DNA from 3 places in the Streptomyces sp. NPDC055749 genome. Region 3 is predicted to be linked to each of the others. Evidence: riboswitches for the same ligand, from Rfam matches in the RefSeq annotation. Region 3 holds a riboswitch; each other region holds the start of a gene.

Region 1 (3,839 bases), on a different contig from region 3:
GCGTGAGACGAGGTTGTAGTGCGGCTGCAGCGCCACGTAACGGGCGAGACCCTCGCTCTCGGAGAAGTCCAGGGAGGCCCGCAGCCGCTCGGGGCTGATGTTGGAAGCGGCGATCTCGCGCACCTTGCCGTCCTTCACCAGCTGGTCGAGGGCGGTGATGATCTCCTCGACCGGGACGGTCTCGTCGTCGAAGTGCGTGTAGAAGAGGTCTATGTGATCGGTGCCGAGCCGGCGCAGTGATTCCTCCGCGGCGCCCTTGATGGTGGCGGCGGAGAGCCCCTTGTACGAGGGGTGGGCACCGATCTTGGTGGCGACGACGATCTCGGAACGGTTGCCGCGCGAGGCGAGCCACTTGCCGATGACGGTCTCCGACTCGCCGCCCTCGTTGCCCGGCGCCCAGGCCGAGTAGGAGTCGGCGGTGTCGATGAAGTTGCCGCCCGCCGCCGCGTAGGCGTCCAGTACGGCGAACGACGCTGTTTCGTCGGCCGTCCAGCCGAAGACATTGCCGCCGAGTGCGAGCGGGAAGACCTGAAGGCCGGAGGAGCCGAGCGTGCGCAGAGAAGTCATGAGTGGTGCAACCCCGTCCCCGAGGCACCCTATTCCGTTTCCCGGCGTGGAAAACGGCGAACCGGCAGCCCTGACGTCGGGGGGTGTGCGTCAGGGCTGCCGGGGTTCAGGTGCGCCCTGGAATCAGGACACGGTGTCTCAGCTGCCGGGTCTCAGACCGTGAGGCCCTTGCTGCGGAGCCAGCTCATCGGGTCGATGCCCGAGCCGCCCGGGGTGTGGACCTCCAGGTGGAGGTGGGCCCCGCTGGAGTTGCCGGTCGAGCCGACGCGGCCGATGACGTCGCCGGTGCTGACCTGCTGGCCCGCGGAGACGTTCATCGAGGACTGGTGGCTGTACGTGACCTCCGTACCGTCTTCGAGCTCGATGACGGTGTGGTAGCCGTACGACGTGTGCCAGCCGGCCGAGGTGACGGTCCCGCCCTTGACGGCCTTGATCGGTGTGCCCGCCCCCGCGGCGAAGTCGAGGCCGGTGTGCTGGCCGGAGGACCACATGCTGCCGTACTGACCGAAGGTCGAGGTGATCGTGTACGAGGAGACCGGAAGGGTGTAGCTGGCGGCCAGCTTGGCGAGCCGCTCGGCCTCCGCCTTGCGCGCGGCGGCCTCTTCGGCAGCCTTCTTCTCGGCGGCGGCCTTGGCCTCGGCCTCGTCCTGCTGGGCCTTGGCCTCGGCGGCGGCCTTCTCGGCTGCCGCCTTCTCCGCGGTGGCCTTGGCCTCGGCGTCGGCACTGGCCTGCTGCTGCTCGGCCTGCTGGAGGATGCGGGTGCGCAGCGCCTCTCCGGCGTCGGTCGTGCCCTGCTCGGCCTCGGCGGTGGTGATGCCGGCGGTGGTGAGCGGCGACGACGCGGCCACCGTGGCGGTGTCCTTCGCGCCGGAGTCGTCGGACATCAAGGAGCCGACGCCGGGAATGGACTTGGCGTCGGGCAGATTGTCCGCGATGGAATCGGGAAGAGATATGGAGACCGGCGGCTTGCCCTGAGCGGTGGCCATGCCACCGGCACCGACTGCCGCGATGACGCCGACCCCGAGGACGGTGGAGCTACGAGCGAGACCGCGCTGCTTGGCTACGCGATGCCTGCCGCGAACGGGCCGGATGGACTCCTCGGTGGGATTCCATTCCTCCCAGGTCCGGTCCTGGCCGCCGAGAGTATCGGTGGCGAAGGGTGACGGGGCCTCGGGGGCAGGCTTGTTGGACGCCACGTGGGCGCACTCCTTTCCTTCCTTCTCGCCTACCGGGTTAGCTGACGGGTTCGGAGCAGGAAGGTCTCCTACGGGCCGCTCTGCCTCTTGCGAGGCACAGGTGGCCCGATTCACCCCATGTAGGTGGTTCCCCGGTTTCCTTGCGGAATTCGGCGCTCGCGCACGGTGCCGCCTCTTGCGACGACTGGGACAACCGCGCTGCGTTATCGAACGTTAATAGACACACGGCCCCGATTCCAAGCTGTTCCGGGTGATCGTTCGTGACTTTGGCCTGGACTTACCGGGATACAACCGGGTGGAATCGGGCGAGTTGAACACCCCTCATCCGTCATTTCATTTCTGACGTTGCGTCAAATGTTATGCGGAGCGGCACCCTTCGGTTACGGACGGTTGTCCCGTACCGGAGCGGCCGTCGCGCGGCTCTGCCGACGGCTCGTCAGCCAATGGCTCATTCCGCACCCCCGGCGTTCCCCCGGCCCACGATCTTCACGGTGCGCCGCCGCTCGGGCTGCCCCTCCGCGGGCCGGCCGACCGCGAGCAGCGCCATGTCGTCCGTGGACCTTCCGCCCGTATGCAGGCGTACGTCGTCGGTGAGCGCGGAGAGCAGCTCCTCGGGACCGGGGAAGATCCGCCCGCGCAGCCGGGCCGCCGGGTCGTAGAAGACCCCGTCCGCGTCCCGCGCCTCGGAGAGGCCGTCGGTGAACATCAGCAGCGTCGTACCCGGGGGCAGCGCCCACTCGTCCGCCCGGTCCGGCCACACACCCAGATCCATCCCGAGCGGCAGCGCGGGCGAGGTCGACACCAGGACGTCCAGCCTGCCGTCCGCGTGCAGCAGGATCGGTTCGGGGTGCCCCCTGTTGACGATCCTCACGAGGCCGGCGCCTGACGGGATCTCACCCAGCGCGGCGGTGATGAACCCCTCCATGGCATCGAGGCCGCCGCGCCGCGTCCCCTCCCGCGCCAGCGCCCGCTCCAGGCGCTGCGCCACGCCCTCGAGCGAACGCTCCTGCTCGGCGGCCTCCCGGAACGCCCCGATGACCACCGCGACCGCCCCGACCGCGTCGAGCCCTTTGCCCCGTACGTCCCCGACCACGAGCCGCACCCCGAACGGGGTGTCCGCGACGGCGAACAGGTCACCGCCGACGTACTCGTCCGCCTGAGCCGCCTCGTAACGTGCCGCGACGTGCAGCCCGCCGATGCGGTCGGACGGCTTCGGCAGCACCGCGCGCATGGCGGTCTCCGCGATGACCCGCGCCGAGGCCAGCTGTTCGTTGCCCCGCCGGACGACACCGTTGATGAAGAGGGCGAGCAGCCCGGCGGTGATCACGGTGGCCAGTTCGATGACGGGCTCGACCTGATCGAGCGAGCGGCTGTACAGGTCCAGCAGCACCATGGCAACGGCCGAGGCGACACCGATCCGGAGGGTGCTGGCCCGCGAGAAGAACGGCGCGGCGATCAGGGGTGCCGCCACGAAGAGGGGTACGGGGGTGAAGGTGGGCGGGGTCGTGACGTCGAAGAGTGCCCCGCCCGCGATCATCAGCGCGGGCAGCACGCGGACGAACCGGCGGGCACGGACTCCTTCGGGAGTTCCGCGCCGCCACATGTCCCGCTTCCCCACCTGTGTTCTCCTGCCGGTCCGTCTACGGTTGCGGACGGTACCGCGCCCCACCCAGGCTGACCGGAGCCGCGCCGTGCGGCGACTCGTCATCGGCCAAAGGGAGGAGCCGTGCCGGAGCCGGCCTTCAGGGCCCGCCGGGCCCGGGAAACGACTCGGGCCCGGCACGCTGTGTGCGTGCCGGGCCCGGTCCTTCAGTAGCGGGGACAGGATTTGAACCTGCGACCTCTGGGTTATGAGCCCAGCGAGCTACCGAGCTGCTCCACCCCGCGTCGGTAAACACAACTCTACGGCATCCGGGACGGGCTCATGACCACCTGCCACCGAGGGCGGAGGACGGGCGGCCGTCAGCCCGTCTCCGGTGTGCAGAACACAGCGACCCGCTGGACGTGATTGCTGCCGAACCCGCCCCGGTTCCAGCGCTGGACCAGGGGCTGGGCGGCGCCGGAGGCATCGGTGGC
Region 2 (3,839 bases), on a different contig from region 3:
TCGAACTCGTACTTGCCGTCCTTGTAGAACTCGGACGCGGCGACGTCGAGCGCGAGACCGATGTCGCGGCCGGGAACGTAACCGGCCTCCTTGATGGCCTCGACGATGAGGTCCAGGGCGGCGCGGTTGGACTCCAGGTTCGGCGCGAAGCCGCCCTCGTCACCGAGACCGGTGGACAGGCCCTTGGTCTTCAGGACCTTCTTCAGCGTGTGGTAGACCTCCGCACCCCAGCGCAGGGCCTCGGAGAAGGACTCGGCGCCGATCGGCGCGATCATGAACTCCTGGATGTCCACGTTGGAGTCGGCGTGCGAGCCGCCGTTCAGGATGTTCATCATCGGAACGGGCAGCAGGTGCGCGTTCGGGCCGCCGAGGTAGCGGAAGAGCGGAAGGTCGGACGCTTCCGAGGCGGCGTGGGCCACGGCGAGCGAGACGCCGAGGATGGCGTTCGCGCCGAGCGAGCCCTTGTTCTCGGTGGCGTCGAGGTCGAACATCGCCTGGTCGATGAGGCGCTGCTCGGTGGCGTCGTACCCGACGAGCTCCGGGCCGATCTGCTCGATGACGGCGAGGACGGCCTTCTCCACGCCCTTGCCCATGTAGCGGTTGGGGTCACCGTCGCGAAGCTCAATGGCCTCGAACGCACCGGTGGAGGCGCCGGACGGAACAGCAGCACGTCCCGTGCTGCCGTCGTCGAGGCCAACCTCGACCTCGACCGTGGGGTTGCCCCGGGAGTCGAGGATTTCCCTGGCTACGACGACGTCGATGGACGGCACGAGGCATCTCCTTCTGGGATCTGACACTGGTTGTGCAGGGTCACTGTGGCCTTGCGGCACGAGCCTATCCGGCTGGGCCCCGTTGGCCCGCCCGGCGCCCGTCCCCTGGGACGAAAAAGGACCCAAGGGCATGCATTCACGGTCAAAGGGCCAGAAATTTACTGGCCAGTAACTACAACACTTGAAACGATCAACGTCACACACGCGTGCGGAAAAGACCCCGACCCGGCGCGCACGGGGGAGAGCGCACCGGGTCGGGGAGCAGAGCGGGGAGGGATGCCGCCGGACACCCTCCCGGGGGGAGGAGAATCCCAGGTATTACTTCGTCAGGTGGAGCTGCTGGCCCGGGAAGATCAGGTCGGCGTCCTTGACGATGTCGTCGTTCAGGTCGAACAGCTTCTCCCAGCCGCCCTTGACGTCGTGCTTCTCGGCGATCTTGCTCAGGGTGTCGCCGGTCTTCACCTTGTACTCGCCGTCACCCTTCTCGACCTTCTCGCCGGTCGGGGTGGTGACGGTCTTCGGCGCCTCGGTCTTCGGGGCGGTGCGCTGCTCGCTGCGCGTGGTGGGCTGCTCGGCCTGACGCTCCGGCTGGGCCTGCTGCTGCGGCTGCTCGTCGCCGTTGTCCGAGGAGGTGTCGACGCCCGGGTCCACACCGTCGTTGGTGAGGTTGCCGGCACCGGCACAGGCCCAGGCGCCCGGGCCCTGCATGTCGAGAAGCTTCTCGGCGGTGGCGATCTGCTGCGACTTGCTGGCCAGGTCGGCGCGGGACGCGTACTGCGTACCACCGGCGGCGGCCCAGCTGGACTGCGAGAACTGCAGACCGCCGTAGTAGCCGTTTCCGGTGTTGATGGACCAGTTGCCACCGGACTCGCACTGGGCGACGGCGTCCCACGTGGAGACGGAGGCGGCGGAGGCGCCGGTCGCACCCATCAGCGGGACGGCGACAGCGGCACCGGCGACACCGGCGAGCGTGGCGACACGGACGGCCTTGGACGGGCGGCGGTGCTTGGCCTTGCTGGAAAACAGCATGGAGCTTCTCCTCACCGACGCCTACGAGGTGAGCTGTCGGGTTCGGGCCAAGTGAGTTGCCCGGCCGCACGTCCTTGCGTGCGACTTCACCCCAAGCCGGTCCTCGGTCGTCTCTCGACGATCGGGCCCGGCGCTTACCTGGGTCCCCCGCTCCTGCCTACGGCGCTTTACGCGTCTGTTCCCTTCGACCGACGGCAGGATTCGGCGTGACGGTCGACGGGGCCCGCGGTGCGAGCGGTTCCGACCGTAAACATAGGCAACCCCGACATTCAAAGAGGGACATACCGGCCATTCGTGCCTTACTTGCCTCAGCGGAATGAACGTTTCCGCAGGTCGGAAGGGGCGCGGGCGGGACAGCCGGACGCGACACGCCAGTTGAAGCAAAGAGACCCATGTCTCACTTACGCATAAGTGGACATAGGTCCCTGAACTACCCCCGATTTTGGGGCGTTTTCCCGAATTGGATCAGTTGCGCTTGGAGCTCTCCGCGCCGCCCTGCTGTCCCAGATCGAGGCTCTGGCCGGGAAGGATGAGGTCGGGGTCCGAGCCGAGCGCGCCCTTGTTGGCCTCGTAGAGCTCGGTCCAGCCGCCGGGAACCTTCTGTGCGTCAGCAATCGCCCAGAGGTTGTCGCCGGGCCGCACGGTGTAGTCGCCGTCGGGGCTCGCCGTACCCGCGTCACGGGCCTCGCCGTCGCCGCGCGAGGCGTGTCGGCCGCCGGAGTCGCGCCCGTTGCCCTTGTCCGCGTCCTGGGTCGCCTCGGGGGCCGGCGTGCCGCGGTGCTTGCCGCCGCCCTCGTCCGTGCCCGCAGGGGCGTCGGACGCATCGGGAGACGGCGTGGTGGACGGTGCGGGAGAGGCGGACGAGCCGGAGTCCCCGGATTCCGCCGTGCCGTCCGTCGCGTCACCCTTGCCGGGCTTGCCGGACTTATCGGCTTCGTCCTTGTTGTTCGCTTCGTCCGCCGCTTCATCCGTGGCTTCGCCCGACGGATCCTCGGACGGGAACAGCCCGTCCGAAGGTTCGGCGGAGGGAACGCCGCCCGGGTCGACACCCGGCAGGGCGCCGTCCAGCGCGAGCCCGGAAATCACCGCGCAGCTCGGCCACGCCTGCGGGCCCTGGTCCTCCAGGACCTTCTCCGCGACCGCTATCTGCTGCGAGCGGCTGGCGAGGTCGGCACGGGCCGCGTACGCCGAGCCGCCGTACGCGGACCAGGTGTCCTGGGAGAACTGCAGGCCGCCGTAGTAGCCGTTGCCCAGGTCCGCACTCCACATGCCGCCGCTCTCGCACTCGGCGACCCGGTCCCAGGTCGAGGCGTCGGCGGCGTGCGCACCGGTCGCACCGAGCAGCGGGATGGCGATGGCCGATCCCGTCACGCCTGCGGCGACAACGATGGCGGGTGCCTGGCGAGGGCGACGGTGTCTGCCGTTCGCGGAGCCCATGGGATTGCCTTCCGTGTGACTGACAAGTGACTGCTGTTATGTGACTGCTGTGGTGAACGGTGAACCTAGCGGGACTCGAACGTGTGTCACAAGTCGATGCAGCGGAGATCACGTGAAAGTCACAGAGTTGACGGAGTGTCACCTTGCTTGGCCGGCTGACCGGGGGCGAACTCCACCGGAAGCGTGCGCAGTCCGCGCATGATGAGCCCGCCACGCCACCGCAAATCGGTAGGTTCCACCGCAAGACGCAGGTCAGGAAGGCGCCTCAGGAGCGTTGCCAGCGCGGTCTGTCCCTCCAGGCGGGCGAGCGGCGCCCCCACGCAGTAGTGGATGCCGTGCCCGTATCCCACGTGCTGATTGTCACTCCGTGCGAGGTCCAGCGTGTCCGGATCAGGGAAGCGCTCCGGGTCACGGTCGGCGGCCGCGAGGACGACCAGCACGGGGTCCCCGACGGCGATGTCCTGCCCGCCGAGCGTGACCGGCTCCGTCGCGTACCGCCAGGTGGCGAGCTCCACCGGGCCGTCGTAGCGCAGCAGTTCCTCGATGCCCGTGGCCAGGAGGCCGCTCTCGCCCGCTTCGAGCGAGCGCTGGAGCCGCTCCCGC
Region 3 (3,839 bases):
CTTCTACGACGCGCACATCCGTCCGTCCACCGCCACGGCGGTCGTCGTCGGCGACCTCACCGGGGTCGACGTGGACGCGCTCCTCGCCGAGACCGTCGGTGACTGGTCGGGCAACGCCGCCGAGCCCCGCCCCGTCCCGCCCATCACCGCCGACGACCGCGGCCGGGTGGTGATCGTGGACCGTCCCGGCGCGGTCCAGACACAGCTGCTGATCGGCCGCATCGGCGCAGACCGGCACGACAGCGTCTGGCCGGCCCAGGTCCTCGGCACGTACTGCCTGGGCGGCACCCTCACCTCGCGTCTCGACCGCGTGCTGCGCGAGGAGAAGGGCTACACCTACGGGGTACGCGCCTTCGGGCAGGTGCTGCGCTCGACGGGCCCCGGCTCCCCCTCGGGGCGTACGGGCGCTGCCATGCTGGCCATCAGCGGTTCGGTGGACACGGAGTCCACGGGACCGGCGCTGGAGGACCTCTGGAAGGTCCTGCGGACGCTGGCCGCCGAGGGGCTCACCGACGCCGAGCGCGAGACGGCCGTGCAGAACCTCGTGGGCGTCGCCCCGCTGAAGTTCGAGACGGCGGCGTCGGTGGCGGGCACCCTCGCCGACCAGGTCGAGCAGCACCTCCCGGACGACTACCAGGCCCAGCTGTACGCCCGCCTGGCCGAGACGGGCACCGTCGAGGCGACGGCCGCGGTCGTCAACGCCTTCCCGGTGGACCGGCTGGTCACGGTGCTCGTCGGTGACGCCTCGCAGATCGCGGACCCCGTCCGCGCACTGGACATCGGAGAGGTGTCGGTCGTCAGCGGCTGACGATCGGTCTGTTCAGCTTCGTACGTACAAAAGCGCGCAAAAGGGACCCCGGTGGGCAACTTCCCATCGGGGTCCTTCCCTTTTGTCCCCTTTGGTGGGGGAGTCTGCCTGTCTGCCCTGTGGGATGAACTACAAAACAGCCTGTCCGTTTGGTGATTGAAAGTTGTCCCGTTTAGCGTCGGCTCCGCTGTCCGTCACGTGCATGCCGCGTCCGCGGCGCCGGGCAGCCATCGCCGAGTCCCCGTCAGGCGCGAGCCTGGGGAGCCGGGGACCCACGAAGTCCCTGGGGTGAATCGGACGTCTGCGTTCCTTCGGGGACGGAGAGGCCCGTAGGAGACCTTCCTGCTCCGAACCCGTCAGCTAACCCGGTAGGCGAGAAGGAAGGAAAGGATCAGCCCCTCCATGGCGTTCACCCGTGCCACCGGGAAGCACCGTGCCCCGAGCCGCCTGACGCGCAAGAGCGCCCGGGTCGCCGGTATCGCGGCTCTGGCCACCACAGGCGTCATCGGCACGATGGCCTCCCCGGCCCTCGCCGCGGACGAGGCCCGTACCGTCAGCGACACCGGCCTGACCCAGGCCGTCGCCATCGACGGAACCCTCGCCGACCAGATCGCCGCCCAGGCGAAGGCTCAGGAGCAGCAGGCCGAGGCCGTCGCCAAGGCGAAGGCCAAGGTCGCCGCGGAAGCGAAGGCGAAGGCGGAGGCCAAGGCCAGGGCGAAGGCGGAGGCGAAGCGCAAGGCGGAGGCCCGCGCCGAGGAGATCCGCGAGGCCGAGGCCCGCGCCGCCCGTGCGGCCGAGCGCAAGCGGCTGAACTCCTTCCACCTCCCGGTCGCCGGTTCGTCCGTCAGCACCGGCTACAAGTCCAGCGGTTCCCTCTGGTCCTCCGGCAGCCACTCCGGCGTGGACTTCCGCGCCGCGTCCGGCTCCTCCGTCGTCGCCGTCGGCGCCGGCACGGTCGTCGAGGCCGGCTGGGGCGGCGCCTACGGCAACAACATCGTGCTCCGGATGACGGACGGCACGTACACCCAGTACGGCCACCTCTCCTCGATCGGCGTCTCCGTCGGCCAGAGCGTCACCTCGGGTCAGCAGATAGGCATCTCCGGCTCGACCGGCAACTCCACCGGACCGCACCTGCACTTCGAGGCCCGGACCACTCCGGAGTACGGCTCCGACATCGACCCCGTCGCGTACCTGCGCTCGCACGGCCTGAACGTCTGAGCCGCGCGCCCCACCCCAGCGTTTCCAGAAGGCCCCGGCTCCCCGCCGGGGCCTTCGGCGTATCACCCGACGCCTTCACCGACGTGTATCGCCCGGTGCATATCGTCCGAAGCCCGTCCGCCGAAGGCTTCCGTGGCCAGAAGATATCCCTTGATTCCGTCCTGCCGTCGGAAATTCGGGCTCATTGCAATAGAGTCACGGAACAGGCGTCGATCGGCCGCGTTTCGCGGGGATTAAGGCGGAGGTTCGGACATGCGCATTCCCGCGCATTCGGTATGCACGGCAATCCGTGATGACATCGTCTCCGGTGTCTTCGATCGCGGCAGCCGCCTCACCGAGGAGTTGCTCGCGCGTCGTTACGGGGTCTCGCGCGTCCCGGTGCGCGAGGCCCTGCGCACTCTGGAGTCCGAGGGGTTCGTCGTCACGCGCCGCCACGCCGGCGCGTGCGTGGCCGAGCCCACCGAGCAGGAGGCCGCCGATCTCCTGGAGGTCCGGATGCTGCTGGAGCCGCTCGGCGCCGCGCGTGCCGCGCAGCGGCGCACCGAGGCGCATCTCAAGGTGCTGCGTGGCCTGGTCAGGCTGGGGCAGGAGCGGGTGCGGCGGGGTGAGGGGGAGGATCTGCGTTCGCTGGGCGGCTGGTTCCACGAGACGCTCGCTCAGGCTTCGGGCAGCCCCGGCCTCATCGCGCTGCTCACCCAGCTCCGGCACAAGGTCGCCTGGATGTACGTGGTCGAGCAGCCCGTACGCCCTGCGGAGTCCTGGGCCGAGCACGGCGCGATCGTGGACGCGGTCGCCCGCGGTGACGCGGACCGGGCCAGGGCGCTGGCCGTCCAGCACGCCGAGCGGGCCACCGCGGCTCACCGGCTCCGCCGCCCGGACCGCCCCGGACGCACCCCCGCGCCGCCCCGGGTGAGCTCTTCGCAACACGCCGTAAACATCGGGGGCGTCCGCCATTAACAATTACGCCGTATACAAAGAAGGCTAATTCCGCAGGGCTTTCTTTGCGCTGCCTGAATTCGAGGCGCTCGGTGCATTTCCGGAAACGAAAAAGTCGCGGCCCCCGGTCGGGGGAGCCGCGACTCGATCGCAGAAATAATTCCGGCCGGAATCGGCTGGAATCAGACGGTCTCCGGAAGCTCCTCGAGCCCCTCGGCGACCAGCTTGGCCAGGCGGTCCAGGGCGGCTTCGGAGTTGTCCGCCTCGGACGCGAGCACGATCTCCTCGCCGCCGGTGGCGCCCAGGCCGAGCACCGCGAGCATCGACGCGGCGTTCACCGGGTTGCCGTCGGCCTTGGAGATCGTCACGGGGACGCCGGAGGCCGTGGCGGCACGGACGAAGATGGAAGCGGGGCGGGCGTGCAGGCCCTCGGCCCAACCGACGTTGACGCGGCGCTCAGCCATGGTTCTGCCCTTCACGAATCAATGGTTGTCTAGACCAGTCTCTCATGCAGTGCGCACTGCTGTGCCCGGTCCCCGGCCCGGCCGCTCGGCCGGGCGAGCACCCTCAGACTGCCCCGGCCCCGATCCCTCCGCGACCGGTGCGTCGGCCGTAGGCTTTGCCCATGCAGCCCACGCCGGAGCAGAGTCCGCATCACGCGTACCCCGACCACTGGGAAGCGGACGTGGTGCTCCGCGACGGTGGTACCGCGCGCATCAGGCCGATCACCACCGACGACGCCGAGCGGCTGGTCAGCTTCTACGAGCAGGTCTCCGACGAGTCGAAGTACTACCGCTTCTTCGCCCCGTACCCGCGCCTCTCCGCCAAGGACGTGCACCGCTTCACCCATCACGACTACGTCGACCGGGTCGGTCTC

The links. A riboswitch is a leader RNA that binds a small molecule or an ion and turns the genes downstream of it on or off. The one in region 3 is predicted to bind cyclic di-AMP.
Region 1: it holds a riboswitch for cyclic di-AMP, as region 3 does, so the genes downstream of both, ACWGO0_RS02920 (M23 family metallopeptidase) here and ACWGO0_RS14295 (M23 family metallopeptidase) in region 3, are expected to answer to the same signal.
Region 2: it holds a riboswitch for cyclic di-AMP, as region 3 does, so the genes downstream of both, ACWGO0_RS35350 (transglycosylase family protein) here and ACWGO0_RS14295 (M23 family metallopeptidase) in region 3, are expected to answer to the same signal.

Annotation. Positions count from the first base shown of each region.
Region 1 covers NZ_JBSHFH010000002.1:238,946-242,784, reverse strand. Annotated here, with positions in the region: gene ACWGO0_RS02925 (aldo/keto reductase) at 1-567, opposite strand, end outside; gene ACWGO0_RS02920 (M23 family metallopeptidase) at 720-1,763, opposite strand; cyclic di-AMP (ydaO/yuaA leader) riboswitch at 1,775-1,928, opposite strand; gene ACWGO0_RS02915 (PP2C family protein-serine/threonine phosphatase) at 2,212-3,366, opposite strand; tRNA gene ACWGO0_RS02910 (tRNA-Met) at 3,577-3,650, opposite strand; gene ACWGO0_RS02905 (sulfite oxidase) at 3,726-3,839, opposite strand, start outside.
Region 2 covers NZ_JBSHFH010000083.1:6,156-9,994, forward strand. Annotated here, with positions in the region: gene eno (phosphopyruvate hydratase) at 1-770, opposite strand, end outside; gene ACWGO0_RS35350 (transglycosylase family protein) at 1,089-1,799, opposite strand; cyclic di-AMP (ydaO/yuaA leader) riboswitch at 1,803-1,974, opposite strand; gene ACWGO0_RS35355 (transglycosylase family protein) at 2,265-3,236, opposite strand; gene ACWGO0_RS35360 (cytochrome P450 family protein) at 3,356-3,839, opposite strand, start outside.
Region 3 covers NZ_JBSHFH010000015.1:99,295-103,133, reverse strand. Annotated here, with positions in the region: gene ACWGO0_RS14300 (M16 family metallopeptidase) at 1-808, shown strand, start outside; cyclic di-AMP (ydaO/yuaA leader) riboswitch at 1,030-1,197, shown strand; gene ACWGO0_RS14295 (M23 family metallopeptidase) at 1,211-2,026, shown strand; gene ACWGO0_RS14290 (GntR family transcriptional regulator) at 2,279-2,983, shown strand; gene ACWGO0_RS14285 (HPr family phosphocarrier protein) at 3,145-3,426, opposite strand; gene ACWGO0_RS14280 (bifunctional acetate--CoA ligase family protein/GNAT family N-acetyltransferase) at 3,588-3,839, shown strand, end outside.